DNA from 4 places in the Rhodopseudomonas parapalustris genome. Region 1 is predicted to be linked to each of the others. Evidence: riboswitches for the same ligand, from Rfam matches in the RefSeq annotation. Region 1 holds a riboswitch; each other region holds the start of a gene.

Evidence for each region. Region 1 has a riboswitch for cobalamin ahead of M9H71_RS03225 (HoxN/HupN/NixA family nickel/cobalt transporter). Riboswitches for the same ligand answer to the same signal wherever they lie in the genome.
Region 2: it holds a riboswitch for cobalamin, as region 1 does, so the genes downstream of both, M9H71_RS22985 (cysteine-rich small domain-containing protein) here and M9H71_RS03225 (HoxN/HupN/NixA family nickel/cobalt transporter) in region 1, are expected to answer to the same signal.
Region 3: it holds a riboswitch for cobalamin, as region 1 does, so the genes downstream of both, cobT (nicotinate-nucleotide--dimethylbenzimidazole phosphoribosyltransferase) here and M9H71_RS03225 (HoxN/HupN/NixA family nickel/cobalt transporter) in region 1, are expected to answer to the same signal.
Region 4: it holds a riboswitch for cobalamin, as region 1 does, so the genes downstream of both, metE (5-methyltetrahydropteroyltriglutamate--homocysteine S-methyltransferase) here and M9H71_RS03225 (HoxN/HupN/NixA family nickel/cobalt transporter) in region 1, are expected to answer to the same signal.

Annotation. Positions count from the first base shown of each region.
Region 1 covers NZ_JAMKBZ010000002.1:237,855-245,371, reverse strand. Annotated here, with positions in the region: gene M9H71_RS03245 (LysR family transcriptional regulator) at 1-291, opposite strand, end outside; gene M9H71_RS03240 (DUF3419 family protein) at 579-1,802, opposite strand; gene M9H71_RS03235 (class I SAM-dependent methyltransferase) at 1,956-2,693, shown strand; gene M9H71_RS03230 (DMT family transporter) at 2,690-3,013, shown strand; cobalamin riboswitch at 3,130-3,342, shown strand; gene M9H71_RS03225 (HoxN/HupN/NixA family nickel/cobalt transporter) at 3,416-4,474, shown strand; gene M9H71_RS03220 (FecCD family ABC transporter permease) at 4,482-5,507, shown strand; gene M9H71_RS03215 (ABC transporter ATP-binding protein) at 5,504-6,283, shown strand; gene cobD (threonine-phosphate decarboxylase CobD) at 6,295-7,284, opposite strand; gene M9H71_RS03205 (ABC transporter substrate-binding protein) at 7,348-7,517, shown strand, end outside.
Region 2 covers NZ_JAMKBZ010000039.1:5,921-13,437, reverse strand. Annotated here, with positions in the region: gene M9H71_RS23010 (ABC transporter ATP-binding protein) at 1-441, shown strand, start outside; gene M9H71_RS23005 (HWE histidine kinase domain-containing protein) at 463-3,000, opposite strand; gene M9H71_RS23000 (Crp/Fnr family transcriptional regulator) at 3,260-4,000, shown strand; gene M9H71_RS22995 (Crp/Fnr family transcriptional regulator) at 4,013-4,744, opposite strand; gene M9H71_RS22990 (histidine phosphatase family protein) at 4,930-5,502, shown strand; cobalamin riboswitch at 5,560-5,758, shown strand; gene M9H71_RS22985 (cysteine-rich small domain-containing protein) at 5,952-6,287, shown strand; gene M9H71_RS22980 (acyl-CoA dehydrogenase family protein) at 6,349-7,494, opposite strand.
Region 3 covers NZ_JAMKBZ010000003.1:98,705-106,221, forward strand. Annotated here, with positions in the region: gene M9H71_RS03960 (sigma 54-interacting transcriptional regulator) at 1-1,420, shown strand, start outside; gene cobF (precorrin-6A synthase (deacetylating)) at 1,464-2,234, opposite strand; gene M9H71_RS03970 (cobyric acid synthase) at 2,266-3,840, opposite strand; gene M9H71_RS03975 (adenosylcobinamide-GDP ribazoletransferase) at 3,927-4,697, opposite strand; gene cobT (nicotinate-nucleotide--dimethylbenzimidazole phosphoribosyltransferase) at 4,694-5,758, opposite strand; cobalamin riboswitch at 5,964-6,172, opposite strand; gene tcuA (FAD-dependent tricarballylate dehydrogenase TcuA) at 6,319-7,517, shown strand, end outside.
Region 4 covers NZ_JAMKBZ010000011.1:139,633-147,149, reverse strand. Annotated here, with positions in the region: gene M9H71_RS12250 (hypothetical protein) at 1-21, opposite strand, end outside; gene metE (5-methyltetrahydropteroyltriglutamate--homocysteine S-methyltransferase) at 209-2,575, opposite strand; cobalamin riboswitch at 2,681-2,875, opposite strand; gene prpB (methylisocitrate lyase) at 3,054-3,971, opposite strand; gene prpC (bifunctional 2-methylcitrate synthase/citrate synthase) at 3,982-5,166, opposite strand; gene M9H71_RS12230 (MmgE/PrpD family protein) at 5,204-6,736, opposite strand; gene M9H71_RS12225 (acyl-CoA thioesterase) at 6,733-7,158, opposite strand; gene M9H71_RS12220 (short-chain fatty acyl-CoA regulator family protein) at 7,301-7,517, shown strand, end outside.

The DNA of each region.
Region 1 (7,517 bases):
GATCGCAGCGATCCTCAGTTCCCCGGACAGTTCGGCCTTCAGCGCCCCGATATCCTGGCGCATCGCGCGGCTGTCGGCGACGATCCGGCGCGCCCATTCCAGCGCCCGCTCGCCCTCCGGCGTGAAGCCGAGAAACCGCGAGCCGCGCTGCACCAGCATCACGCCCAAGATCTCTTCGAGCTGCTTGATGCCGGTCGACATGGTCGGCTGGGTCACGCCGCAGGCTTCCGCGGCTCGGCCGAAATGCCGTTCCTTGGCGAGCGCGAGTAGCAGCTCGAGCTTGTCGATCAAACCGGCCTCTTGGAAATTCAGGTGAATTTCGAGAGTCTTGCCCGATCAGGACGCGTTCGGCAAGGCGGACCGGCGGCCACGCCGTTGCGGGCGCTCAGGCAACAATAACCCCGCCTCCCGGTTGCGCATCGGGAGCGCGGGGCCAGTCTGGGGAGAGACGCTGCCGGCGCGGGAAGCACGACCCATCCGCACCACGCTTCGTCATCAGCACGCTAACTGATTGGCGGGGATGCGGATTGAGATGGATCAAGCTGAGCGAACCGGCGCGCGAACACACCGGCGGCGGTTCAGCCGACGCTGCCGCTCCGCCGCATGTAGCAGTGGAAGCCGCCGTAGATCCCCGAGCGGTCGCGGTCGAAGCCGATGGCGCTGCGTTCGGCGTCGCGCTGCCAGGTCTGTTGCAGCGGAGCCAGCGGCTCGGTTTCCAGCGGGGATTCGGCGCCTGCGGTGCGGAAGATCACCCGCACCTGCTCCTTGCCGGCGCGATCGATCGCATCCCACAGCGCGCGGATTTCGTCCGGCGCCATCCAGTCCTGCGAGTCGAGCAGCACCACGGCGTCGATCTGGCGGGCCGGCAGGCTCTCCAGGAACACCCGCAGATTTTCGTGCACCGGGATCACTAGGCCGGCGCCGGCGCGCATCTGCTGATAGCGGCTCTCCTGCAGATACAGCGGCAGGCAGCGATCGCCGGGGCCGGGATAGCTCCGGCTCAGAGCCTGCCAGGCGAAGTAATTGGTCTCGTTCGGATAGACGTCGATCAGCCGCAGCAGCCGCTGATGCAGCACTTCGTTGAGCGGCTGGTCGCCGCCGAGCAGTTCGCGCTGCTGCGGCGGAATGCCGAGGCTGAACAGCAGAGCCGGTGTTCGGGTGAGCATGCGGGCAAACCGCGAATGGAACAGCCGGTCGACGCGCTGCAGCGCCGCCTGGCGCTCCGGCGAATCCGGAGCGCCTTTCAGCAGCACGTCGAGATCGATCTTGGCGATGCGCGCAAGCAGATGCGCAAAGCCGATGAAATGGCCGAGCGCGCCGTGGCGGTAGAACCCATTGGTGAAGTAGCGGTAGCGCGGCCGGCCGCGAAAGTCGCGCTCGTCCCAGAAGCTGCGGGCATCGAGATCGAGCGCCGGGCGCAGCCGCCGGCGATACAGATCGGCGTTATCGGCAGCAGCCCCCTCGCCGAAGAACCGCCAGAACGACGCGTAGTCCGGCAGCGCCCGCAGGCCGGCGAGCTTCAGCTTGAGCAGCGCCAGATGCGCCTCGTTGAGATCGACCGCGAACACCTGCGCCGGCTTGGCGGTGAGGTAGGACAACGCGTTGCAGCCGCCCGACGAGATCGTCACGATGGTCGAGCCGATCTGCAGTTGCAGAGCCGCGAGATCAGCCTCGGGGTCTTCCCATATCTGGGTATAGACCAGGCGACGAAACCAGATCGAAAACAAAGCGTCCCACAGCGTCGACTCGCTGCGATCCTTGCTGTTGCGGACGGCGTCCGCGATCAGTTGCTGCGTGTTCATCAAATCCTCGACTCGGCAATCGATCCAAATTAGCCGGGCAACGCTGCAGTTTTGCGACAGCGCCGGACCTGATCATCAGCGCCGCCTTTGTCATCACCCTGTCGCCAGAAATCGCGATGGATGGCCGACGATGCCGAACCAGGGTGGCAGGCCATGACGACGCTCACTCGCACCGATCTTCCGCGTACCGAGCTGACGCACCCCGAGCTCGCCGTCGATCCGGCGTGGCCGGTCGACGCGACCTCGCGCATGAACCGGATGTACCGCTATCAGCGTCACATCTACGATCTGACCCGCCGTTATTATCTGCTCGGCCGCGATCGGCTGATCGCCGAACTGCAGCCGAAGGCGGGCGAATCCGTTCTCGAAGTCGGCTGCGGCACCGGCCGCAACCTGATTCAGGCGGCGGCGCAATACCGCGACGCGAAGTTCTATGGTCTCGACGTCTCGACCGAGATGCTGACCTCTGCGATCAGTTCGATCGAAGGTGCCGGACTGATGTCGCGGGTCAAGGTCGCGCACGGCGACGCCACGGCGTTTACCGCGCAGGCGGTGTTCGGCCAGGCGGTCAGCTTCGACCACGTCATGATTTCCTACAGCCTGTCGATGATCCCGGACTGGACCGCGGTGATCGATCGCGCCGTCGCCAATCTGAAGCCGGGCGGCAAGCTGCACATCGTCGATTTCGGCGACCAGCGCGGCCTGCCTTCAGTGGCCCGCAACCTGTTGCGACGCTGGCTGACGCTGTTCGACGTCACCCCGCGCGACAGTCTGGAAGCCGTGCTGATGCAGGTCGCGGCCCGCACTGGGGCCGGCCTGCGGTTCGACCGGCCGTATCGCGGCTATGCGCAAGCCGCCGTGCTGACGCTGCCGCCGCGCAGGAAGCCATGACCGGCTGGCTCGCGCTGTTTGCCGCGGGCCTGATGGAGATCGTCTGGGCGCTGGGACTGAAGCATTCCGAGGGCTTCACCCGGTTCTGGCCGGCGGTCGTGACCCTGGCCGCCATCCTGGCCAGCTTCGGCCTGATGAGTATCGCGCTGAAATCGCTGCCGTTCGGCACCGCCTATGCGGTGTGGACCGGAATTGGCGCCGCTGGCAGCATCGTGGTCGGCATGACGCTGTACGGTGAGCCGGCGAGCGGCGTCCGTGTGCTGTGCCTGTCGATGATTGTGGCCGGCATGATCGGGCTGAAGCTCAGCACACCGGCGTGAAACGCTCTTATTTCTTGCTGTGACGCATTTCCTTCACGCGAACCGGCTCCCCCTTCGCTCGACAACGCACTTGCCGCCCGACCAAGGCGGCGATTGACAAAGCAGTCCCGCTTCCATTTGATCGCGCCCGTTCAGGTGTGCCGGGAATCGTCCGGCACAGGGAAGCCGGTGCGGGCCGCACGCTTTGACAGCCAAGCCCAAATCCGGCGCTGCGCCCGCAACTGTGAGCGGCGAGCGATCCTTCAATCGGCCACTGGGCGACAGCCCGGGAAGGCGAAGGATTGCGACGACCCGTGAGCCAGGAGACCGGCCTGAGTGCGTCATCTTCCACCGTGCGGCGCGCGCGGCTGGAGCGGTCCGCCGCACAGGTGACAGGATGCTGCTCACCGGCCGGAGACCGCCATGACCGAACTCATTCCGCCCACCTCTTCCGATGGATTCCGCGTCCGCCTGATCGCCGTGCTCGGCGGGCTGGTGCTCGCCAACCTCGCCGCCTGGGCCTGGGCGCTCACCGCGTTCGCCGGCGAGCCGGTGCTGATCGGCACAGCGGTACTAGCTTACAGCCTAGGCCTGCGCCACGCGCTCGACGCCGACCACATTGCGGCGATCGACAACGTCACCCGAAAGCTGATGCAGGAAGGCAAGCGGCCGGTCACGGTCGGGCTGTTCTTCGCGCTCGGCCATTCCACCGTGGTGCTGGTGGCGTCGCTGGCGATCGCGATCGCGGCCAATTCGCTGACCGAGCGGTTCTCGGGCTATCGCGAGATCGGCGGGGTGATCGGCACCTCGGCGTCGGCACTGTTCCTGTTCGCGATCGCCATCGCCAACCTGTCGGTGCTGAGCGGCGTGTATCGCGCATTCAAGAAGGCCAAGGCCGGCGAGGTCGTGCACGACGACGACATCAACGAGCTGCTGCAGCAGCGCGGCTGGCTGGCGCGGCTGTTCCGGCCGCTGTTCCGCTTCGTCTCCAAGAGCTGGCAGTTGTTTCCGATCGGGCTGTTGTTCGCGCTCGGCTTCGAGACCGCCAGCGAGATCAGCCTGTTCGGGCTGGCCGCGAACGCCTCCGGCAACATTTCGCACTGGTCGATCCTGGTGTTCCCGGCGCTGTTCGCCGCCGGCATGACCCTGGTGGACACCCTGGACGGCGTGCTGATGCTCGGCGCCTATGGCTGGGCGTATCGCAACCCGGTCCGCAAGCTGTACTACAACATGACCATCACGACGGTGTCGGTGCTGGTGGCGCTGCTGATCGGCGGCATCGAGACGCTCGGGCTGCTCGCCGGACGGTTCCATCTCGAAGGCGCGTTCTGGGAATGGATCGCCGAGCTCAACGAGAATTTCGGCGCGCTCGGCTACGGCATCGTGGCGCTGTTCGTGGCGAGCTGGATCGTCTCCACCATCATCTATCGCCTCAACGGCTATCACCGGCTCGACCAGGTCGCCCCGGCCGTGCAGAAATGAGCGCGGTATGACCCGACGTTCCGGACCGAATTCGCGCGCGGCGGCCGTCACCGCCGCGCTCGCGGTGCTCGTGGCCCTTTTGGCGATCGGATCGCTCGCAGTCGGGCCGGTCAAGCTGTCGCCGCTCGCCGTGGTGCAGGCGCTGATCGGATTCGGCGGCGAGGTGCAGCAGATCATCGTGCAGCAGATCCGGCTGCCGCGCACCATCCTGGCCCTCGCCATCGGCGGCATTCTCGGTCTGTCCGGCGCGGCGCTACAGGGCCTGCTGCGCAATCCTTTGGCGTCGCCGTCGCTGTTCGGCGCGCCGCAATCGGCGGCGTTCGGCGCCGTGCTGATCATCTCGCTCGGGCTCGCCGACGTGCGCTCGTTCGCGCTGCCGGCGGCGGCGATCACGATGGCGTTCGTCTCGGTGTTCGTGCTGCTTGCAGTCGCCGGCCGCAACGCCAGCCTGCTGCTCTTGATCCTGGCAGGTCTGGCGATCTCCGCCCTCGCCGGCGCCGCCACCGCGCTGGTGATGAACCTGTCGGCGAATCCGTTCGCCAGCCTCGAGATCGCGTTCTGGCTGCTGGGCTCGCTGGAAGACCGCAGCTTCCGCCATGTCGTGCTGGCGCTGCCGTTCATCGTCGCCGGCGCCCTGCTGCTCCTCAGTCAGCGTGCCGCGTTCCGCGCCCTCAGCCTCGGCGAGGAGACCGCACAGAGCCTCGGCGTCGACGTCGCCCGACTGCGGCTGATCGTGATCGCCGGCACCGCGCTCGGCGTCGGCGGTGCCGTCTCGGTGTCGGGAACGATCGGCTTCATCGGCCTGGTCGCGCCGCATCTGGTACGCCCCCTGATAGGCCACGATCCGGCCCGCGTGCTGGTGCCGAGCGCGCTCGCCGGCGCGGCGTTGCTGCTCGCCGCCGACATCGCGGTGCGACTGATCCCAGCGTCCTCCGACATCAAGGTCGGCGTCCTGACCTCGATCATCGGCGTGCCGTTCTTCCTGTATCTGATCGTGCGCGAGCGCCGCGCGCTCGGTGGAGGCGTCGCATGAGCGCCGCTTTCCTCACCGCACGCGACCTCGCCGTGACGCTGTCCGGCCGCGACGTGCTGCGCGGCGTCTCGCTCGATCTGACCCGCGGCCATCTGGTGGCGCTGGTCGGACCGAACGGCGCCGGCAAGACCACGCTGCTGCGCGCCCTCGCCGGTCTGATCGACGCCAAGGGTCTCATCACGATCGGCGGTGATCCGCTGGCGAGCTTGGCGCTGCGCGAACGCGCCAAGCGGTTCGGCTATCTGCCGCAGGGCCATCTGGTGCATTGGCCGCTGCCGGTGCGCGACGTCGTCGCGCTCGGCCGGTTTCCACACGGCGCCACCGATCCGGCCTGGCTGTCGCCGCTGGATGCCGAGGCGGTGAATCGGGCGATGGCGGTCACCGACGTCACCCAGTTCGCGGACCGCATCGTCACCGAACTGTCGGGCGGCGAACGCAGCCGGGTGGCGCTCGCCCGCGTGCTGGCGCTCGAGGCGCCGGTGGTCCTCGCCGACGAGCCGACCGCTTCGCTCGATCCGCGCTATCAGCTCGACGTGATGCAGACCTTGCGCACCACCGCCGATGCCGGCACCCTGGTGATCGTCGTCACCCACGATCTGGGCAGCGCCGCCCGATTCGCCGACACTGTGCTGGTGATGGCGGACGGCGGACTGGCGGCTCACGGAACGCCCAATGACGCGCTGTCGGACGACATCATGCAGCAGGTGTTTCGCGTCAGCGCCTACCGGGCGCAGTATCAGGACAGCGGCGTGATCCTGCCGTGGTCCGGAACCTGACGGTGCCGCAGCTACAGCGGCGCGGTCAGCGCGGCGGCGAGCCGATCGAGCCCGGCGGCATCGGCGGGCAGGCCGAACCTGAGCAGATCGTCGGCCCAGTCGAACCTGCGACACCAGATCCGCCGCCTTGCCAGCGCCTCGTGCAACCGGTGCGCCTCGGCGTGCCGCGCGAGCCGGAACAGCGGTGTTCCGCCGACGATGTCGAGTCCGCCGCCGCGCAGCACTTCGTCGAGCCGCGTCGCCTGTTCGCGCAGCTCGTCGCGGGTTTCGATCGTCCACGCTCGATCGCGCAGCGCCGCCGCCCCGATCCGCAGTGCCGGCCCGGAACAGCTCCACGGCCCGAGCGCCAATGCGATCCGCCGCGCAATCGCCTCACCCGCGATGGCGAATCCGAGGCGCACACCGGCAAGGCCGTAGAACTTGCCGAACGAACGCAACACCACGATCGGCATTTCCGGCGTCAACGCCGCAGCGCCGATCGACGGATCGACATCGGCGAACGCTTCGTCGATCACCAGCCAGCCGCCCCGCCGGCGCAGTTGCGCCGCGGCGCGCCGCAAGCTGTCGTGCTCGACGATGCGGCCATCGGGATTGTTCGGATTCACCACCACGACGTGGCGCGCCTGCTCGGGAATGTCGTCGAGCGAGGCGATGCCGACCAGTTCGCGCCCGGCATTGCGCCACGCCAGCGCGTGCTCGGCATAAGTCGGCCCGACGATCGCGACGCCACCGGGCGCGGCCAGTTGCGGCAGCCATTGGATCAGCGCCTGCGTGCCGGCGGCAGCGACGATGCCGGACTCAGCGGGCACCTCGTAGGCAAGGCGCGCGGCATCGCACAGCGCGGTCTCGTCGGCCTGCGACGGCAGACGCTGCCAAGCGTCTGCATCGATGGTCGGGATCGGCCAGGATCGCGGATTGATGCCAGTGGAGAGTTCGAGCCAGTCGGCGGCATCGCCGCCGTGCCGTGCCATCGCTGCTGTGAGATCGCCACCGTGCTTCATCGCCACCTCTTGCCACCATCGCGGCCAAAGCGCGAGAGGCTCGGCGGCGTTTTAGCCGGAATGATGATGCTGTTAGTTGCAAGCCTGACAGGCGTCGCGAGCGCAGCCGCGGCGCCCACGGTGGTATCGATCAACACCTGCACCGATCAGTTGCTGCTGACACTCGCCGATCCCGATCAGATCCTCGGCCTCAGCCCGTATGCACGCGACGCGGCGCGTTCGTTCCTCGCCGC
Region 2 (7,517 bases), on a different contig from region 1:
TTCCGCTCACTCACTGTCGAAGAGAATCTGTTCACCGGTCTCAAAGGCCGGCCGCGGACCGAGCTCGAGTCCGTGTACGCGATGTTCCCGCGACTCGCCGAGCGGCGCAACCATGGCGGCATGCAGCTTTCGGGCGGCGAGCAGCAGATGCTGTCGCTGGCGCGCACGCTGCTCGGAAAGCCGAGCGTGCTGCTGCTCGACGAGCCGCTCGAAGGCCTCGCGCCGGTGATCTGCGATCAGTTGATGGAGACCATCGTCAAGTTGGCGCAGTCCGGCGAGATGACGGTGGTGCTGGTCGAACAGCAGATCGAGCGCGCGCTCGATTTCGCCGACGAGGTGATGGTGGTCGAGCGCGGTCGGATCGCCTGGCGCGGACTGGCGGCTGACTTCAGAGCGGACCGCGAATTGGCGGACCGGCTGCTCGGCGTCGGCATTGGCTGATTTGGCGCGGTGACGCGCAGGTCAGTCGGTGACGTCGAGGACTGCCGACAGCGCGACCCGGAGCGAGTCGATCGAATACGGCTTGCGGACGATCGGCAGTTCGCGCAAATCGGCCGGGATCATCGCGGTGTCGCCGTAACCGGTGGCGAAAATGAAGGGAATCCCGCGACGTGTGAGTTCGGCGGCAATCGGCAACGAATTCGCGCTGCCGAGATTGACGTCGAGGATCGCCAGCGTCGGCGGCGTCTGGGCAATCGCCAGCAGGGCTTCCTCCACCGACGATACCGAGATCACCGATTTCGCACCCATCGCGCCGAGCATTTCCTCGGCGTCGAGAGCGATCACCAACTGATCTTCGACCAGCAGGATCGAGGCCGCGGAGATGTTCAGCTCTCCCGCACCGAACGACCTGTCTCCGGTCGCCGGCGCGGACTGGCGGCGCTCCGTCTTCGTGATGAATTTACTCGGGATGCACAGCTTGGCCACCAGGCCGTCCGGCGCATAGTCGACCTCGCTCGTTCCACCGAGATCGAACGGGATGCTTCGGCTCAACAACACCGTGCCGAAGCCCTGCCGGCTCGGCGCACGAACCGTCGGGCCGTCGCTCTCGCTCCACTCGATCTCGCAGCGTCCGTCGTCGAGCACCGTCCAGGCGACCCTCAGCCGACCCGAGGAGCGTGACAGCCCGCCGTACTTCGCCGCGTTGGTCGCCAGCTCGTGCAGCACCAGGGCCAGAACCGAATAGGCGCGCGGATCGAGGCCGATGTCGGGGCCGTCGAGGGTGATCTGTTCTGCCGGGTAGGGCGACAACTCGGCCCGGATCAGATCCTGCAGCGCGCCGCCGCCGTCGGAGCGCACCACCTGATCGTGCGCGAACGACAGCGCCATGATCCGACCGCGCAACGCGGCAGCGAATTCCTCCAGCGAGCGGCCGTCGTCGGCCGGCTGATTCACCAGCGACTTGATGAGCGCCAGGATGTTCTTGACGCGGTGGTTCAATTCCTCGTTCAACACGCGCTGGCGTACCTCGGCCTTCTTGCGCTCGGCCGAGAGCACCTCGCTTTGGCGCAGCAGCACCTCCCGCAGCCCGACCTGGACCGTCGCGGCGTTGTCGCGATCGTCGCTGTTCCAGGGGAGCGATTGTCGGTCGACCTGTTCTTTCCAGATCGCGAAGCTTTTGCGCGGAGTGAGTCGATCGCCACGCGGGCCGGTGTCGTAAGTCTTGTTCGGATCGCCTGCCCAGTTCAGCGTCTGCACCTGTTCTTTACGGAAGAACAGCAGGTAGTCGCGCGCAGTTTGCGAGAGCGGGATCGCCAGCATCCCGGCGGCGGCCCCGGCGTAGTCCGACGCTGCGACGATGCGATCCGACAGCGCGTGCGTGGCGATGATATCGCTGCTGTCGCGGTCCGCGAGGAATTGCAGGATGGCCGGGAGCGCGGCCGGTGGCGGAGTCGAGCCGCGCGCGGTCCAGACGCCGTTCATCCAGAGTCCGACGCCGTCGCAGGGGATCAGTTGGGACATCCGCTCGAGGTTGTCGCGCAGGAAATCATCGACGGACGCATCGAACGACATGCCGCCCATCAGCCCATCGAGCGTCCGCCGCGTGCGAAGCGATGTCTGAAATCGGCGTTGATGATGGACCGCGGTGAAGTGCAACGAGAAGAAGTCCGCGAACATCTCGGCGGCGACACGCTGTGCCATCGGCACCCTGCGTGGTTCGTAGTGATGGCAGGCGATCAATCCCCACAGCGCGCCGTCAATGATGATTGACAGCGACATCGAGGCTTTGACGCCCATGTTGCGTAGATATTCGAGATGAATCGGGGACACGCTGCGCAGGTGCGCATACGATAGATCGAGCGCAGCACCGGAGGCGTCGCGCTCCGGCACGATCGGACTGCTGCTGTCGCAGGAATCCGAAATGACCCGGATCGCGTTCTTCAAGTAGAGCTGACGCGCCTGCTGCGGAATGTCGGACGCGGGGAAGTGCTGACCGAGAAAGCTCTCGAGGTCGCTCCGCTTGGCCTCGCCGATCACCTTTCCGGAGCCGTCGGCTGCAAACCGGTAGATCATCACGCGATGGTAGCCGAGCATCGCCTGCAGATAGCGTGGGACTCGTGCCGCCATCTCGTCGAGCGACTTCAACTCTTTGGTGCGTGCGATGATCTGCCGGGTCAACCGTAGCGGGTTGTCCGCTTCGTCGGCCGCCGCCGGTTCGAACTCGATGATCGACGTGCCGTCGTGCCGGTGCAGCGACACGTCGAAGGTGCGGCCGGTCGCGCTGTCGCGCCAGCCGAAGATCAAGGCGGGGCGTTTGGGGTCGGTCGCTTGCGCCAGGGCGTTGCGCAGGGCGTGCGCGTCGGACTCGTCGAAGTAGCCGGCGAGCGGTTCATCGGCGCGCGGCGTCTCGCGGCCCAGCACGGCCCCAGCGTTCTGTGACGTCCGGGTGATGCGGACGGCCTGCGCGTCGCACGCGAGCAGGCAGCCGTGCGGTTGAATTCTTCCAGGAATGTGGATCGGCTCGCGATCGCAGGACGTGAGGTCCACTTCATTCGACATGGTGGAGTCCGCTTTGAGTCCCGGTGTCGCAACCGTGCGTCCACGCGCGATCCGCCGCTGCGAGAGGGCAAAAAGGCGTGTTTGTCGAGGGGGGTGGAGCGCCGAGAGCCAAATAGATGCCTATGCGGTGAACGGGAGGCAGCCGTCCGTCTGGCCTGGGCCGGAGACACGCATCATCGGGTGGCTCGCTGGGACGCTGGAACCAACTTAACGAACTTGCATTGACTGTTCCGTTCACTAGTGGACACAGGAACTGTCGATGCTGCATTCTTCGGAGCGACCCAATAACAATTTGTTGCGAGCTTTGAACTCGCACGATTACGAGCTGATCCGTCCACATGTGAGATGCGAGACCAAGGTCGCGGAAGAGCTGCTTTACCGGCCGGGCGACCATGTCGGCAGTGCTTACTTTCCGTGCGGCCCGAGCCTGGTCTCGTATGAAGTCACCGATGGCGACGGTCGTAACGTCGAGACCATCCTGGTGGGGCGGGAAGGGGCGGTCGGCGGCATCGTCAGCTCGGGATTTCTGCCGGCCTATTGCCTGATCGTGGTCAAGTTCGACGGTCCGTTCGTCCGGCTGCCGATCGTCAACATTCAGTCCGCCAAGGATCGTTCGCCGAGCTTCAAGAACCTGTTCGCGCGTTACGCCGATTGTCTGATGGCCCAGATGTTTCAATCGACGGCATGCAACGCGATCCATTCGATCGAACAGCGAACCGCGAAGTGGATCGCCGCGGCGATGGACCGGACCGGCGACAGCGTGGTGCCGCTCACCCACGAGCAGCTCGCGGCGATGTTGGGGGTCGGGCGCAGCTACACCAGCCGCGTGCTGCAAGCGTTTCGTCAGGAGGGAATTCTCACCACTCGGCGAGGCGCACTGATCGTCGACGACGCGGACAAGTTGCGGTTGCGTGCCTGCCGCTGCAACTCGGCGGTGAAGGATCATTTCGACGTCGTGCTGCGCGGCGTCTACCCCGAACCGGACGACGCCGCAGCATAGCTCGAAAGAGCTTCAGCGGGGCGGCGGGCGCTTGAGATGCAGATAGCCGGGATCGAACTCGCCGATCTTCGCCACCCCCTGCCAGTTGCGGATGGTCAGAACGCCGTGACGGAAGTCCATCGTCTTGGAGGCGCGCAGCGTCGAGATCGTCCGGTTGACCGTCGCGATCGCCATCCCGAGCGTATCGCCGAGCTGGGACAGGCTGATCGGTAGCTGCATCGAATTGCCGTCGGTGAGCTTCGACACCTCTGCGCGGTAGAACAGCTCGCAGAACAAGTGCGCCATCCGGGCTCGCATCGTCCGCGCGCTGTTGTTGGTGATCGCTTCGCGGAAGATCGCCGCGTCGACCAGAGTCTCGCGCCAGATCGCCGTGCCGAGGCCGGGACGAGTCTCGAACATCCGCAGGATCTCCCGATGCGGGATTGTGGCGGCGGTCGCCGGTCCGATCGCGCAGATCGAATGATCCATTCGTTCGAGAAACATCCCCTGCGAGTCGGGCAGATCGCCGACCATGTGAAACGACAGAAATTGACGACGGCCGTTGTGCTGCAAATGATACCGGCCGACCATTCCGTCGACGACCAGCGCAGCGCCTTTCGGCGATTCGCCCTGCTGGACGAGGTCTTCGGTGCTATCGAGGTGGCGCAAGCTGTAGCTGAGGTTCCGAATCGCGGTCAGATCCTCGGCGGACAGGCGGGAATGCTCCCGCAACTTATCGATCAAGACGCGGTGGACGTCCTTCATCGGGCTTCCTCTTTGGGGCGTATCATCTGATACGGGATGCGTCTTAACGCTGCATGGCGGAACAAGTTGCAATTCGCGGCGGGCGTAGACCGGGCGCAGCTTCTTGCGGACCGGGGCTCGGGCATGCTCTGTCGTATCGGGACGATCGTTGCGGCATGTCGTCCGCTGCTTCGCGAGGAATTTCGATGACTGACCTCGGTCGGCTGTGGCTGGTCCGGCATGCGCCGGTGGACGGCCCGAAAGGCGTGATTCACGCGCCCGATGCTCCGGTCGATCTCGGCCATACGGTGCGGCTGGATTGGCTGCGCGAGGCGCTGCCGGCGGAGGCCGTGGTCGTGGCCAGCCCGAGCCGGCGCACCCGCGAGACCGCGGAGGCGCTCGGCTTTCAGCCGCTGCTGGAGCCGGATTTCCGCGAGCAGGATTTCGGGACCTGGACCGGGCGTCGCCACGACGATCTGGCGCGCGAACTCGGCCCCGCCTACGACGCGTTCTGGCTGGATGCCGCGCGGCTGGCGCCACCTGGCGGCGAGAGTTTTGTCGATCAGATCGAGCGCGTGCAGCGCGGCCTGACGCGCCTGCCCGGCGGGGACGTCGTCCTGGTGGTCCATTCCGGCACGATCCGGGCGGCGCTGGCGATTGCACTCGATAGCTCGCCGGACGCGGCGCTGAGCTTTGTGGTCGATCCGCTGTCGCTAACCCGGATCGACCGGATTGGCGCCGGCTGGCGTATCGTGTGCGTCAATCGCATCCCCGGCTAGGTTCTGGCCCGTCCCGCGGCTTGGCCATTTTTGCTTGCGCGCGAACCTGCCGCATGCTCTGGTTTTGCCGTCTTCGGTGCCTCGCGTGCGAGGTGAAACTGGGAATACGGTGAGGTGTTTTCACCAACTCCGTAGCTGCCCCCGCAACTGTAAGCGGATCTGCCTGGATCATCAGGCCACTGGCGTCATCGGCGTCGGGAAGGCGATCCAAGCGATATCCGCGAGCCAGGAGACCGGCCGAAGACGGACCTATCTAACCGATCGACGGCGGGTCGAGAGCGGAGCAGCGATGACCGAATTTTCTTAGCAGGCGAAGCCGCGCGCCAGCGGTGGTTTGCAGCGTCGTTCGACGACTGCCGCCGCTTTGCGCCATCACCCAATCAGAACCAGCCACAGCGTCGCTGCGACCGCGAGTTCGCGGTCCCGTGCTGCGGCGAGAGGGAGCGGTCATGGAGCCGAAAGACACGACCACTAACGAAGCTTTCAAGGGCTTCACCAATCAAGCGTGCCCGTTTCTGCCGTGTCATCGCGGCGTCGAGCGCGAGTTCAATTGCCTGTTCTGCTACTGCCCGCTCAGCGCGTACCAGTGTCCCGGGCCCTACAAGACGTTCGTCGATCGCAACGGACTGACGCGCAAGGATTGCTCGGACTGCACCCTGCCGCACAACGGCTATCGGCGGTCGTGGAATTTCATCCAGCGATGGCTGGAGCGCCCGGTGCCCTGGGACGGCCAGCCGCAGGATCCGCGTCGGCTCAAGCGCGAAGTCTCGGACAGCGGCGAGTGACCGTCGCGGGCGCCTCCGCAAGGCTCTCGTGGAGCCGCGTCGGAGGCGCCCTTACGGGCGCTTACAGCGATCGTGCGATCAGCAGCTTCATCACCTCGTTGGTGCCGCCGTAGATCTTCTGGATACGCGAATCGATGAACATCCGGCCGATCGGGTATTCCTGCATGTAGCCGTAGCCGCCGTGAAGCTGCAGGCATTCGTCGACGGTCTCGACCTGCTTCTGGGTGGTCCACCATTTCGCCATCGAGGCGGTGACGGCGTCGAGATTGCCGGCGATGAGCTGCACCAGACAGAAGTCGACGAACACCCTTGCGATGAAGGCTTCGGTCTTGCGCTCAGCGAGCGTGAACGCGGTGTTCTGGAATTCGATGATCGGCTGGCCGAATGCTTGGCGTTCCTTGGTGTAGTCCGAGGTCAGTGCGACGGCGCGCTCCATCGCCGCCACGGCGCCGATCGCGATGATCAGCCGCTCCTGCGGCAGTTGCTGCATCAGTTGCACGAAGCCCTTGCCCTCTTCGCCGCCGAGCAGGTTCTCCTTCGGCGTACGGGCGTTCTCGAAGAACAGCTCGGAGGTGTCGGAGGCGTGCAGGCCGATCTTGTCGAGGTTGCGGCCGCGCTTGAAGCCGTGGTTGTCCTTGGTCTCCAGCACGATCAGCGACAGCCCCTTGGCGCCGGCGCCGCCGGTGCGGGCCACCACGATGATCAGGTCGCAGTTCTGGCCGTTGGTGATGAAGGTCTTCTGGCCGTTGATGACGTAGTGGTCGCCGTCGAGCTTGGCGGTGGTACGCACACTCTGCAGGTCCGAACCGGTGCCGGGTTCGGTCATCGCGATCGCGCCGATCAGCTCGCCGCGCGCCATGCCCGGCAGCCAGCGCTGCTTTTGCGCTTCGGAACCGTAGTTCAGAATGTAGTGCGCGACGATGCCGCTGGATACGGTGACGCCGGACAGCGCGTCCGGGACGATCTGCTCCATATCCTCGTAGACCGCGGCGTCGTAGGCGAAGCTCGCGCCGAGGCCGCCGTATTGCTCCGGAACGCTCGGCAGCAGCGCGCCCATTTCGCCGAGCTTCAGCCAGGCCGAGCGGTCGACCATCTTCTGCTTGCGCCATTTGTCGCTGTGCGGCGCCAAGTCCTTGGCGAGGAATTTACGAAACTGGTCGCGGAACGTATCCAGCTCTTCGGTCATCCAGGGCGAACGGTACTGCATGTTTCCTCACTCGAATGGGCGGC
Region 3 (7,517 bases), on a different contig from region 1:
CGGCGAAGGCATCTACGGCGTCAACGCCGAGGGCAAGACCACCTTCGTCAATCCGGCCGCAGAGCTGATCCTGGGCTGGTCCGCCGATGAATTGGTGGGCAAGGAGATGCACGCCATGGTGCATCACAGCCATCACGACGGCCGGCACTATCCAGGCCAGGAGTGCCCGATTTATGCGGCGTTCCGCGACGGCGCGGTGCACACCGTCGACAGCGAAGTGTTCTGGCACAAGGACGGCAAGCCGGTCTGGGTCGAGTACACCTCGACGCCGATCCACGACCGCAGCGGCGTGGTGGTCGGCGCGGTGGTGGTGTTTCGCGACGTCAGCCAGCGCCACGAAGCCGACGAGAAGCTGCACGCCGCGCTCGCCGAAGTCGACCGCCTCCGCGAGCGGCTGCAGCTCGAAAACGATTACCTGCAGGAAGAAATCCGGATCGAGACCAATCCGCGCGGCATCATCGGGCAAAGCGAAGCCATCCAGACCACGCTGCGCCAGGTCAAGCTGGTCGCGCCGACCGCCGCGACGGTGCTGATCACCGGCGAATCCGGCACCGGCAAGGAGCTGATCGCGCGCGCGATCCACGAAGCCAGCACGCGCCGCGACCGTCCGCTGATCAGGGTCAACTGCGCGGCGATCCCGCGGGAGCTGTTCGAGAGCGAATTCTTCGGCCACGCCCGCGGCGCCTTCACCGGCGCAGTGCGTGATCGCATCGGCCGTTTCGAGCTCGCCGACGGCGGCACGCTGTTTCTCGACGAGGTCGGCGAAATTCCGCTGGAGCTGCAGAGCAAGCTGCTGCGCGTGCTGCAGGAGGGCAATTTCGAGCGCGTCGGCGAGGAGCGCACCCGCAACGTCGACGTCCGCCTGATCGCCGCCACCAACCGCGACCTGAAACGCGAAGTGCAGCGCGGGCACTTCCGCGAGGATTTGTACTTCCGGCTCAGCGTGTTTCCGATCGAGTCGGTGCCGCTGCGCGACCGCCGCGAGGACATTCCCTTGCTGGCTCAGCACTTCCTCGCCAACGAAGCCCGCGAGATGAAAGCCGAGTTGCGGCTGTCGCAGGGCGACGTGCGGCGTTTGATGCGCTACGACTGGCCCGGCAACGTCCGCGAGCTGCAGAACGTCATCGAACGCGCCACCATCCTGGCGCAGAATGGCCGGCTCCGCATCGACCTGCCGGAATCAGCGAGCAGCCACGCCGCGGCGAGTGCCGGCCGCCAAAAACCGGACGCGCAGCCTGCCGTGATGACCACCGCCGACCTTCGCAACCTGGAACGCGCCAACATCGTCGCGGCCCTGCGCGCGTGCAAAGGGAAGGTGTTCGGCGACGACGGCGCCGCGGCGATGCTCGACATGAAGCCGACCACGCTGGCATCCCGGATCAAGGCGCTCGGCATCGCCTCGCCGCGAGGACAGGCGTAAGTGGCGAACTCGACGCCGATGACGGACGCCTGACAACGGGGTGTCAGGTCTCCGCGTCGCCGTCCGCCTTGCGCAGCAGATAGATATCCATCACCCAGCCTTTGGCGGCGCGGACCTGCCGGCGGACACGCTGAATTTCCGGCACGATCTCCGGGAGCTTCCCCGCTACCAGCACTTCGTCGTCCATCCCGAGATTGGCGCCCCAGAAAATCTCGGCGCCCTCGGCGGCGATCTTGGCGAAGGTCTCCTCGCCGTCGAGCATGACCACCATGGTCTCGCCCGACCAGCGACCGGCGGCAGCGAGCTTCCGCCCTGTCGTGACCGTGACGGGTTCGCCGATGCCATTGAGCGCGATGCCATGACGCGCCGTCAGCGCCTGCACCGCGGTGATGCCGGGAATGATCTCGTAGTCGAGCGCCATGCCGCGCGTGCGCAGCCGGTCGAGAATACGGATCGTGCTGTCGTACAGCGACGGATCACCCCACACCAGAAATGCGCCGCAGCCGTCCTCCGGCAGGTGCTCGATCATCGCCTGCTGAAACCGGCCCGCGATCTCGGCATGCCAATCGTTCACCGTGGCGCGATAGTCCTGCGGCTGCGCCTCGCGCTTCGGAATGTCGATGGTGACGAAACGATAGTCCGGCGACTTGATGAAGCGCTCGCAAATCTGTTCGCGCGCCAGCCGCAGCTCGGCCTTTTCCTCGCCCTTGTCGGGAATGAAGAACACGGTGGCGCGGTTCAACGCCTCGACCGCCTGAAGGGTCAGGTAGTTCGGACCGCCCGGCCCAATTCCGATCAACAAGATCTTCCGCATCGTCGTCCTATTCCTGCGCGCAAACGCCGCGTCACCGCGCCAGCGCCAGCAAAGCGTCGAGATCGAGATTGCTTTCGCAATGATCCGCGAGCGCGTCCAGCGTCTCTTCGACCCGGCGCTCGAAATCGAGCCCGGACGACGCCGCACCGATCTGCGCCAGCCAGGCGGAGCGGAACGCATCGCCGCCGAAGATGCCGTGCAGATAGCCGCCGCTGACCCGGCCGTCAGCCGACACTGCGCCTTCGGCCCGTTCGCTGCCACCCTCCTCCAGCCTCAGCCATGGCCGCGACAATCCTGCGCCGGTGGTGCGGCCCATATGCATCTCGTAGCCGACGACCCGGCATCCGCTGACCCGATCGAGCGCATCGATCTCGACCAAGCGCTTATCGCCGGAAATCTCGGTCTCGATGTCGAGCAGGCCAAGCCCCGCGGTCTCGCCGGCAGGCCCCTCGATGCCTTGCGGATCGCGCACCACGCGGCCGAGCATCTGGAAGCCGGCGCACAGTCCGACGACGCGTCCGCCGCGGCGGACGTGAGCATGAATGTCGATGTCCCAGCCCTCGCGCCGGATCAGGTCCAGCTCGGTGCGGGTCGCTTTTGAGCCCGGAAGCACCACGACGTCGACATCCGCCGGGATCGGCGAGCCCGGCTGAATCCACTGCAGATCGATGTCGGGCTCGGCCACCAGGGGATCGAGGTCGTCGAAATTGGCGACGCGCTGCAGCCGCGGCACCGCGATCTTGAGCTGTCCCCGGCTCGCCGCCGCGGCCCGTTCCAGCGCCAGCGAGTCTTCGGCCGGCAGCCGGTCGGCGCCTGGAAACCAGCGCAGCACGCCGAGGAACGGCCAGCCAGTCTCGGCCGTGATCGTTTTGCAGCCGGGTTCGAACAGCGAGAAGTCGCCGCGGAATTTGTTGATCAGATAGCCGACGACGCGGGCGCGATCGCCCTCGTTGAGCAGAACATAGCTGCCGACCAGTGCCGCCATGGTGCCGCCGCGATCGATGTCGGACAGGAACACGACCGGGAGATCGGCCGCTTCCGCAAACCGCATATTGGTGATGTCGGAGGCGCGCAGATAAACCTCGGCGCCGCTACCGGCGCCTTCGACAAGCACCAGATCGGCCTCGGCGGTGAGCCGCTCGAAGCTGTCGACCACCGCCGGGATCAGCCGCTGCCGCATGTGGTGATAGATCCGCGCCGGGCAGTTGCCGAGCACGCGTCCGCGCAGCACCACCTGGGCGCCGATTTCAGACTGCGGTTTCAGCAGCACCGGGTTCATGTGGATCGACGGCGCGACCCGACACGCGCGCGCCTGCAGCGCCTGGGCGCGGCCGATCTCACCGCGGACCAGTTCACCGTTCGGACCGAGAGGCAGATCGGAGTCGGATGCGACCGCGGCATTGTTGCTCATGTTCTGCGCCTTGAACGGACGCACCACCAGCCCGCGCCGGGTGAAGGCGCGGCACAGTCCCGCGACCACCATGCTCTTGCCGACATCCGAGCTGGTGCCCTGGATCATCAGCGAGCGGGCGCGGCGCGAGCCGTTGCTCGTGCGCGGCGTAAATTGGATTCGGGAGATGAGCTCCTCGACATGGGCGTCGGTCATGAAACTACTCGATGGCATGCAGTTGAGAGGAAACACCGCAGGCGCCGGCGCCTGCGGTTGACGGTGATCGGCAGCAGCGGCATCACTCAGCCAGGACCGGCCATCGCGACGACGCCGAGCAACAGGCCGATCTGGATCATCTGTTCAGTGGCGCCAAGCACGTCGCCGCGATAGCCGCCGATCAGCCGGAGCGCGATCCACGGCGCCGCAAGGGCGAACACACCCGCGACCAGCAGCCCGACGATGGCCGCCAGCGGATTGAGCATGATCAGCCACAGCGCGCCCAGCACGCTGAACGCAGCCAGCCCGAACCAGCCTGCAGTGCTGATCGTGCGCGTCGGATAGCTCAGCTTGCCGGTGGCGGCGTCGCCGGCATAAGGCAGCGCGGACATCGCCGCGACGATGCCGGTCCGCCCCAGACTATAGCCGGCCACCAGAGTGGCGACGCCGAGCCACGGTGGGAGGCTCGCAAGCGCTGCAACGCGGATCGCGAAACTGAGGACCAGCGCCACCGCGCCATACAGGCCGAGGCGGCTGTCCTTGATCAGCGCCAGGCGCCGCTCGCGGGTGCGGCCGCCGAACAACCCATCGGCGGTGTCGGCGATGCCGTCTTCGTGCAGCGCGCCGGAGAGCGCGGCGCCAGCAGCCACCGCCATCATCGCCGGCACCATGCCCGACCAGATCAGCGAGCCCGCGAGCAGCACGCCACCACAGACCAGACCGATCCCAGCGCCGACCAGCGGAAAGTACTTCGATGCGCTCAGCAGCCAGTCGTCGTCGAACTGCGCGGTGCGCGGCGTCGGCACCAACGTCATGAACTGCACGGCATTGAGCAGGGATTGGATCTGCCGGCTCACGAGCGCGATCCGAGCCGGCCCGCCAGCACGTCCGAGAGCGCGGCGAGGTCGTTGAGAATGCCGGCGGCAGCGCGCAACAACGGCACGGTCATCAATGCGCCAGTGCCCTCGCCCAGCCGCAAGCCGAGATCGAGATACGGCACCGCCTGCATCGCTTCGAGCAGCACACGGTGGCCACGCTCGGCCGAGCGATGCGAGAATACGCAGTAACCGCGCGCCGCGGGCTGCAGCCGCACCGCGAGCAGCGCCGCAGCGCTGGCAATGAAGCCGTCGATCACCACCGGCCGCCGCGAGGCCGCGGCGCCGAGCACTGCGCCGGCCATCATCGCAATGTCGAAGCCGCCGAATTCGGCGAGCACGTCGAGCGGCGCCGTCGGCTGCGCCCGCGCCGCCGCCTGTTCGACGATGGCGCGCTTGTGCGCGACCCCGGCATCGTCCATCCCGGCGCCGCGGCCGACGCAATCGAAGATCGGCGCCGCCGTCAGCGCGTGGGTGATCAGTGCGGCCGAAGTGGTGTTCCCGATTCCCATCTCGCCAATCGCGACGATGTCGAGCCCGCCGGCGATATCCTCGCGCACCAGATCGGCCGCCGCGGTGATGGCACGCGCGGCCTCCTGGTGAGTCATTGCCGGTTCGTGGCGGGCGTTGCGGGTGCCGCGGCGGATCTTGCGATCAATCAGCTTGGGGTGCGGCGGCATGTCGGCATCGATGCCGCCGTCGACGATCCGCACCTCGGTCGTCACCGCATTCGCCAAAACGTTGACGCCGGCGCGACCCGCTAGATACGCCTCGACCATCGCACGCGTGACGCTCGCCGGATACGGCGACACCCGATCGGCGGCGAGGCCGTGATCGCCTGCGAAGATGAACACCGCCGCCCGCTCAGCGCGCGGCGGCGCGGGATGCCAGATCAGCCCGAGCTGCACAGCGATATCTTCGAGCCGGCCCAGCGAGCCCGGCGGCTTCGCCTTGCCGTCGAGCCGGGATCGCAGCTCAAGCTCAGGAGCAGGATCGATCGGCGGAACGGAAACGATACGGGGATCAAGCAAGGGCGCGTGCATTCGGAAGCTCGGCAATAGCAATGCGCTGCCGCCGCTTCTGCGGGGCAGTGAGAACGATCGAACAAAATAGCGGCGACGACAGCGAAGCTGATCGCGCGGATTCGTTCGGGCGACGGCAGGATGTCTCCGCGAGAAGCGGAGGCGCGCGTCAGGTCGGCGGTCGGTGCAGCATGTCTGTGTCCTTCTTCGACCCACCGTCGAATGGCATGGTTTTCGGACTTCGGCCGGTCTCCTGGCTCGCGGACATTGTCCCGGTCGCCTTCCCGAGCGGCTGTTGCGCCGTGCTCAGTGGCGGTGTGACCGGAAGCGGTCCGCTTACAGTTGCGGGGGCAGCCGCGGACTTGGCGATTGCTCGCCGCACCGCATTCCCGTTTCACCCTTCGAACGAAGGGCACCGAAGCGAGCGGCACCACAGCACGCCGATGCCTCGGGCGCAAGATTGACAACGCCCCGGAGCCGCCCTCTAAGACGAAGGTCCACCAGGCCGCGCTTTTCTTGGCCGCTATCGAGCGGCTTAGGCGCATCATCTCGACCGGATTGACCGCATCTTGCTGTGGGACGTGACAGTGATAGGCGGCGGAATCGCCGGTCTTTGCGCGGCGATCGCCGCGCGCCGCGGCGACGCCGCGGTCCGCTTGCTCGAAGCGGCACCGCGCCCCCTTCGCGGCGGCAATGCGCGCCACGGTCGCAATTTCCGGCTGACACACGAGACGCCACTCGACTACGTCCCCGATCGCTACACGGCGGAAGAATTGCGCGCCGAGCTGCGCAGCGTGACGGGCGACGACACCGACCGGGCGCTGACGGAGCTACTGATTGAACGCGCGCACAGTATCGCCGGCTGGCTGATCGACCACGGCGTGCACCTGCAGCCACCAAGCACCGGAGTGATGCCGTATTCCCGACGCACCGCATTTCCGCTCGGTGGCGGCAAGGCGATGATCAATGCGTTGTACGCCACCGCCAACCGGATGGGCGTCGCGATCAGCTACGACAGCGAGGCACGGTCGCTGCGGCGTGCCGAAGACGAAGGCTGGACGATCAACGTTCGATCCGCTGGGGCGGACGCCGCCATCCGCACGCGCAGCGTCGTGGCCTGTGCCGGTGGCCCCGGGGCCGACCCCGCCTGGTTGCACGAAAATTTCGGCAGCGCCGCCGAAGGATGGATGGTCCGCGGTACGCCTTATTCGGACGGTCGCCTGCTCGATCTGCTGATCGGGGCCGGCGGCTGTGCGATCGGCGATCCGACTACATGCCATGTCGTTCCGGTCGATGCGCGCGGGCCGCAGTTCGACGGCGGCATCGTCACTCGAATCACATCCATTCCGCTCGGCCTCGTGGTCGACCGATCCGGCGCGCGCATCGACGTCGCAGGGGCAGGATCGCAGCCGACGCACTACGCCAAATGGGGACCAAGGATCGCCGCCTGCCCCGGCCAACTCGCTCATCTGATACTCGATGCAGCGGGTCTAGCCCGCGCGGCGCCGTCCGCGCTGGCACCGATCACTGCACCTAAACTCGGCGAATTGGCTGCTGCGCTGCAGATCGATCCCACGGCCTTTTCACGGAGCATCGATCACTTCAATGCCACGCCGGCCAACGCCGCGCGGACCATCGCGGAGCCACCATTCGCCGCCTATCCAATGCGGCCGGGGCTGACGTTCGTACACTACGGCATCAAGGTCGATGCGACGATGCGGGTGGTGCAGGCTGACGGAAGCCGACACGACGGCCTGTTCGCAGCCGGCATGATCATGGC
Region 4 (7,517 bases), on a different contig from region 1:
CTTCAGCTGGCCGCGACTCAATGATCGTCCTCTGCGATCTCGGCTAACGTAACTCCATCGCGCGCGTTCGCATGGCTCATCCGCAGCTGCAAAAATCTGCACAACACGATCATTCATAGACACGACAAGCTCCTGGAGGCCTCCGACATTGAGCCGGAGGCCTCCCCGATCGCAGCGCGTCAGAAACGTCATTCAGAGCGGTGCCGCTTCATCCCGCACTGACCTCGCGAATCCGCCGCGCTGCTTCGACCATGTTGACGAGCGCCCCCTGGACTTCGTCCCAGCCGCGCGTCTTCAATCCACAGTCCGGATTGACCCACAATTGCCCATCCGACAGCCGCTGACGCGCTAGTTGGAGCAGCGTGGTCATTTCCTCGACTGACGGCACCCGGGGCGAATGAATGTCGTAGACGCCGGGACCAATCTCGTTCGGGTACTTGTAGGTCTTGAACGCGTCGAGCAGCTCCATCTTCGAGCGCGACGTCTCGATCGAGATCACATCGGCGTCCATCGCGGCGATCGCATCGATGATGTCGTTGAACTCCGAATAGCACATGTGGGTGTGGATCTGCGTCTCGTCGTTGACGCCGGACGAACACAGCCGGAAGCACTCGACCGCCCAGTCGAGATAGCTCTTCCATTCGGAGCGGCGCAGCGGCAGCCCCTCGCGCAACGCCGCCTCGTCGATCTGGATCATCGAGGCGCCCGCCTGTTCGAGATCGCCGACTTCGTCGCGGATCGCGAGCGCGATCTGGCGGCACGCGGTGCTGCGCGGAACGTCGTCACGCACGAACGACCAGTTCAGGATCGTCACCGGTCCGGTCAGCATGCCCTTCATCGGCTTGGCGGTGAGCGATTGCGCATATTTCCACCAGCCGACCGTCATCGGCCGCGGCCGCGACACGTCGCCGAACAGGATCGGCGGCCGCACGCAGCGCGACCCGTAGCTCTGCACCCAGCCTTCCTTGGTGAAGGCGAAGCCGGAGAGCTGCTCGCCGAAATACTGCACCATGTCGTTGCGTTCGAACTCGCCATGGACCAGAACGTCGAGGCCGACCTTCTCCTGCCACTGAATCGCCCGGGCGGTCTCGCCGCGCAGGAACGTGTTGTAGTCCGCATCCGAGATCGCGCCCTTGGCATGAGCGGCGCGGACCTGGCGGATCTGGGCGGTCTGCGGAAACGACCCGATCGTGGTGGTCGGAAACGCCGGCAGCTGTAGCCGCTGATGCTGCAATGTCGCACGCGCCGCAAATCCGCTGTTGCGCTGGGTCATCGTGGCGGTGACCGCCGCGGCGCGGCCGATCACCGCCGTGTCGTGCACTTTGGGCGACTTGCGCCGCGTCGCGGCCGCCTTGGCCGAGGCGGACAACTGGTCGTGCACCGCGGCCCGGTCGCCGCTCAAGGCCCTGCCCAACGTCGACAACTCGCCCATCTTCTGCAGCGAGAACGACAACCAGTTCTTCAGGTCGGGATCGAGGCCGGTTTCGAGTTCGAGATCGACCGGCACGTGCAGCAGCGAACACGACGGCGCCAATTGCACGCGGTCGAGCCCACGCTGCTGCACGATCGGCTCGAGGCGGTCGAGCAAGTCAGGCAGGTCGGCGCGCCAGATATTGCGTCCGTCGACCACGCCAAGCGACAGCACTAGATCCTTCGGCCCCTTCGCGATCACAGCGTTGATCTGCTTCGGCGCCCGCACCAGGTCGAGATGCAGACCCGCGATCGGTAGCGCCAGCGCGGTCTCGAGATTGTCGCCGAGCCCGCCGAAATAGGTCGCCAGCATGATATCGAGATGCGGCAGCTCCCGCGCGATCTGGCCGTAGACGTCGCGAAACGCCTGGCGGTCGCGGTCGTCGAGATCGAGCACCAGCGCCGGTTCGTCGAGTTGGACCCACTTCGCCCCCTCGGCCGCGAGCCGGCCGAGAATCTCGATATAGACCGGCACCAGTTGCGGCAGCAGCGACAGCACATCGAGCCCCTCATCCGCGCTCTTTCCGAGCTTCAGATAGGTGACCGGCCCGAGCAGCACCGGACGGGTGTCGTAGCCCAGCGCCTTCGACTCGCGATATTCGTCGAGCGGCTTGAGCGACGCGAGCTGGAAGCGCTGCCCGGCGGCAAATTCAGGGACCATATAGTGGTAGTTGGTATCGAACCACTTGGTCATCTCCTGAGCCGGAACGCCATGCGGTGTCGTCTCGTCGTGGTAATGACCGTTGGCACAGCCGTGCCCAGCGACGTCGGCCTGCGTGCCGCGGGCCATGGCGAAATAGGTGGCGAGCGAAACCGGGCCCCCTTTCCACCCATAGATCTCGGGAATCGCGCCGACCATCACGCTGGTGTCGAGGACCTGATCGTAGAGCGAGAAGTCGTTCGACGGAATCACGCTGACGCCGCGCGCTTTTTGCCGCGCCCAGTTCGCCGCGCGCAACGCGGCCGCAACTCGCAGCAGGTCGGCTTCCGTCGACTTGCCGGCCCAGAAACTTTCGAGTGCGGATTTCAGCTCGCGCCGCGGCCCGATCCGCGGTGTGCCGAGTGTGGCGACGGCAAGAGACGTAGTAGTTGTGAGAGAAGACATGGCTCAACCCCAAAAGTTGGGGGCAAGGCCTAGCGACGCGGCATGATTCCCCGAACCGCAAGCACGGCGGGGCCACAAGCGCACCACCGGGGCACCCCGCCCGTGGACGTTTCGTTCGACGAGGCAGGTCTCCTGGCTCGCGGGTCATCGCCTTCGTTCGACCTTCCCGGGATCGCTCCCAGTGGCTTTGCTGAACGTCGGCTCGCCGCTGACAGTTGCGGGGGCAGCGCCGGCCTTGCACCGGCTTCCCTCTTAGCTCCGGACGATACGATCCGAAGAACCTCGACGGCGATCACTATGGCGAGGGTGATCCAAGGCTGTCAAGCGATCCACGCTTCGATCATCTCAACTAATTAGTTTCCCCCGCGCAAGACGCACAGCAACAGGCAGAAAGACTCTGTCCTACCGAACCGGAGCTATCAGCTTCCGCCGCTCGGGACGCGACATCGGCTTGCTGCCCGCCGATTCCGTCTCTCGCCTATGATCCGGCCGACGCCGGCGCGATCGATCGAACGATCGACGCATCCAGCGCCTCGAACCGGTCGAGCCCGAGCGTGTCGTACAGCTCGGCGCGTGTCTGCATGTCGCCGAGCATCGCTTGCGTGCTGCCGTCCCGCCGCAACGTCGCATAGAGCTTCTGTTGCGCCTTGTTGGCGACGCGCAGCGACGACACCGGCCAGATCACCATCCGGTAGCCCATCTGCTGAAACTCGTCGGCGGTGAAGAACGGAGTCCGGCCGAATTCGGTCATGTTGGCGAGCAGCGGCACGCCCGGCATCCGAGCAGCGAATTCGCGGAACATCTCGGCCGTGGTCAGCGCCTCGGGAAAGATCGCGTCGGCTCCGGCCTCGATGTACAGCCTGGCGCGCGCCACTGCGCCGTCGATGCCTTCGCTGGCCGCCGCATCGGTTCGTGCGATCAGATAGAGATGGCGCCGCGCTTTCGCCGCGGCGGCGACCTTGGCGGCCATGTCGTTCGCATCGGCGAGCTTCTTGTCGTTGAGATGACCGCACTTCTTCGGCAGAAGCTGATCCTCGATATGAACCGCGCCCGCGCCCGCATCCTCGAAGGTGCGGACCATGTGCATGACGTTGAGGGCCTCGCCGTACCCGGTGTCGCCATCGACCAGGGTGGGAAGGCCGCCTGCCCGCGCGATCTGCCGGATGAAGAACGCGACCTCGTCGACCGTGATCATTCCGAGGTCGGGAATCCCCATCGACGCGGTCATCGCGGCGCCCGACAGATACAACGCCTCGAAGCCGGCAGCGCGCGCCTGCAGTGCGGCCATGCCATTGTGCGCGCCCGGCATGCGGACGATGCCGCCGCGCTCGATCAGCGAGCGGAACCGCACGCCTGCAGGGTCGGTGGGGAGATCGGCAGCAACGAGATACGGCATGGTTTCACTTTCAGGCAAGACGAGAAGACGGCGCGTGGCCGCGTTGTTCGATCGGCACGAACAGACGATTCTCCGGTCCGACGTAGTTCGCGGTCGGGCGGATGATCTTGTTGTCCTGCCGCTGCTCGATGATGTGGGCGCTCCATCCCGCCGTCCGTGAGATCACGAACAACGGCGTGAACAGCGAAGTCGGCACCCCCATCGCGTGATAAGAGACGGCGCTGAACCAGTCGAGATTGGCGAACATCTTCTTAGATTCGTGCATCACCGCCTCGATCCGGTCGGCGATCTCGAACATCTTCACCGATCCGGCCTCGACCGAAAGCCGCCGGGCGACCTCCTTGATCACGCGGTTGCGCGGGTCGGCGATGGTGTAGACCGGGTGGCCGAACCCGATCACCACCTCCTTCGCAGCGACCCGACGGCGGATGTCGGCCTCCGCTTCGTCGGGCGTTGCGTATCGTTTCTGGATTTCGAACGCCGCTTCGTTGGCGCCGCCGTGCTTGGGACCACGCAGCGCGCCGATCGCGCCGGCGATCGCCGAGTAGAAATCGGCACCGGTCCCGGCGATGCAGCGCGCCGTGAAGGTCGAGGCGTTGAACTCGTGCTCGGCATACAGGTTCAGCGACGTATGCATCGCGCGGACGTGCGACTCTCGCGGTTTGGTCCGATGCAGCAGATGCAGAAAGTGACCGCCGATGCTGTCGTCGTCGGTCTCGACCTCGATGCGGCGGCCGGTGTGGGCGAAGTGATACCAATACAACAGCATCGAGCCGAACGAGGCCAACAGCCGGTCGGCAATGTCACGCGCCCCGGGATGATTGAGGTCGCCCGCTTCCGGCAGCACGCAGCCGAGCGAAGATACACCTGAGCGCATCACGTCCATCGGATGCGCCGCCGCCGGAAGTGCTTCGAGGGCACTGCGCACCGCCGCCGGCAGCCCGCGCAAGCTTCGCAGTCTGGCCTTGTAGGCGGCCAGTTCCGCCACCGTCGGCAGCGCCCCGTGCACCAGGAGATGCGCGATCTCTTCGAACTCGCAGGTCTCCGCCATGTCGAGAATGTCGTACCCCCGATAGTGCAGATCGTTTCCGGTTCGCCCGACCGTGCACAGCGCGGTGTTGCCGGCGATGACGCCGGACAACGCGACGGACTTCTTCGGCGGAGCGCTGTGACGCGCAATCGCGTGGTCTGTCATTGCTTCCTCCCTGGTGATCAGAATTATTCAGCCCCGGCTACGATCCGGACTTCCAATCGAAAATGCCGGCCGGCGACGCCACCCCGAGCCGGAACGGCGCGACAGCGAAGCTCAGTCCGCCGAGTTCGGCCGAGCTCAGCTCGGGCAGCCGGTCGACGAGTTCGAGGAAACGGTCCTGCTCCGACTGCTCGACGACGCCGTCCGCCAGGGTGCGGAACTTGCCGACATATTGCTCGCGGCGGAACGGCCGACGGCCGAACGGATGCGCGTCTGCGACGGCGATCTGATCCTCGACGATCGATCCGTCGTCGAAGGTGACGACGACGCGGGCACCGAACGCCTTCTCCTTGGGATCGCGGCTGTGATAGCGCCGCGTCCATTCCGGATCTTCGATCGTCGACACCTTGTGCCACAGCGCAACCGTGGTAGGCCGCGCCGCACGCTCGGGCGCGTAGGACTGCTCGTGATGCCACCCGCCGTCTTCGAGCGCGACGGCGAAGATGTACATGATCGAGTGATCGAGCGTTTCGCGGCTCGCGCTCGGGTCCATCTTCTGCGGATCGTTGGCCCCGGTACCGATCACATAATGGGTGTGATGGCTGGTATGCAGCACGATGCTGTTGATCTTCGACAGGTCCGGCGTCCGCTCCCGCAGCGCAGGCCCCATCCGTCGCGCGAGGTCGATCAGCGCCTGGCTCTGATACTCGGCGGAGTGCTCCTTGGTGTATGTCTGCAGAATCGCCCGCTTGGCCTCGCCGCGCTCCGGCAGCGGCACCTGATATTCTGCCTTGGGACCGCCGAGCAGCCAGGCGATGAAGCCATCCTCACCCTCCCAGGCCGGCGACGGCGCGCCCTCGCCGCGCATTACCCGATCCACCGCTTCCACCGCCATCTTGCCGGCGAAGGCCGGCGCGTAGGCCTTCCAGCTCGAGATCTCACCCTTGCGTGATTGCCGCGTCGTGGTGGTGACGTGCAAGGCCTGCTGAACCGCCTGATAGATCACCTCCGTGGGCAACCGCAGCGCCGTTCCGATGCCGGCCGCCGCCGATGGGCCGAGATGCGCGATGTGATCGATCTTGTGCTCGTGCAGGCAGATGCCGGTGACGAGATCGACTTGAATCTCGTAACCGGTGGCGAGACCGCGAACCAGCGCAGCGCCATCGAGACCGCAATGCTGCGCCACCGCCAGGATCGGCGGAATGTTGTCGCCGGGATGCGAGTAGTCCGCCGCCAGATAGGTGTCGTGGAAATCCAGCTCGCGCACCGCAACGCCGTTGGCCCATGCCGCCCATTCGGGCGACACACGCCGGTCGAGCGCCAGCCCGAACACCTTCGCGCCGGCGCGATACGGATGCGCCATCGCCTGGGCACGGGCACTGGCGACCGGACGCCGGGCGATCGACGCAGCCGCCACGGCTGCGTTGTCGATGATCCGGTTACCGATCATCTCGACCACCTCCGGCTCGACGGCGACCGGATCGGCAGCGACCTCGGCGATCTTCCAGGCGAGCTGCTCGGCGCGGGGCAAACGGTCGGCGGAGCGGGCGGTACGGACGGTATGCAGCTTCACGAAGTGGTCTCCTGGATGGTGGTCGTCGTCGATGAAAGTACTTGCACGGGCGTCGGTCTGCCGGCCTTGTCGACGGCGACCATTTCGAACGAGCCGCGGACTGCGAGTTGCCGGGCACCGGAAATCAGCGCTTCGCTGACCACGTCGACGACGACGGTCATCGACGAGCGCCCGACTCGCACCACGCGGGCAGTCAATTCAACGAGGTCGCCGACCTTCACCGGAACGTGGAATTCGATCTTGTCCGATGTCGCCATCACGATCGGCTGGCGCGCCCGCCGTGTCGCCGCGACAAAGGCGGCCTTGCCCATCAGGTTGAGTGCGTTGCCGCCAAACAGTGTGCCGTAGTGATTAGCTTGCTCCGGAAAGATCATCTCGACGAAGCGCGTCTCCTGCGTCGCATCGAAATTCGTAGCGCTCATGGCGCACCTCCTTCGGCTTGTCTTGGCGCATGGTTCGGCATATTGGCGAACACGGGCCGTCGTAAAGGACTAAACCTGCGAAGAATTGCGAAGCGGGGCACGGCGATTTGCAAAGATTGCGAAGGCGATCTGCGGAGGTGCGATGAAGAAATCGTATGTAGGAGCGCGTCTGCGGCGGCTGCGCGAGCAGCGTGGCATGACGCAGCAGGCGCTCGCCACCGCCGTCGGCGTCTCACCGAGCTACCTCAATCAGATCGAGAACAACCAGCGTCCGCTGACGGTCCCGGTGTTGCTGAAGCTCAACGCAACGCTCGGCATCGACGTTCAGTTATTCTCTGAGGATGACGAGGCGCGACTGA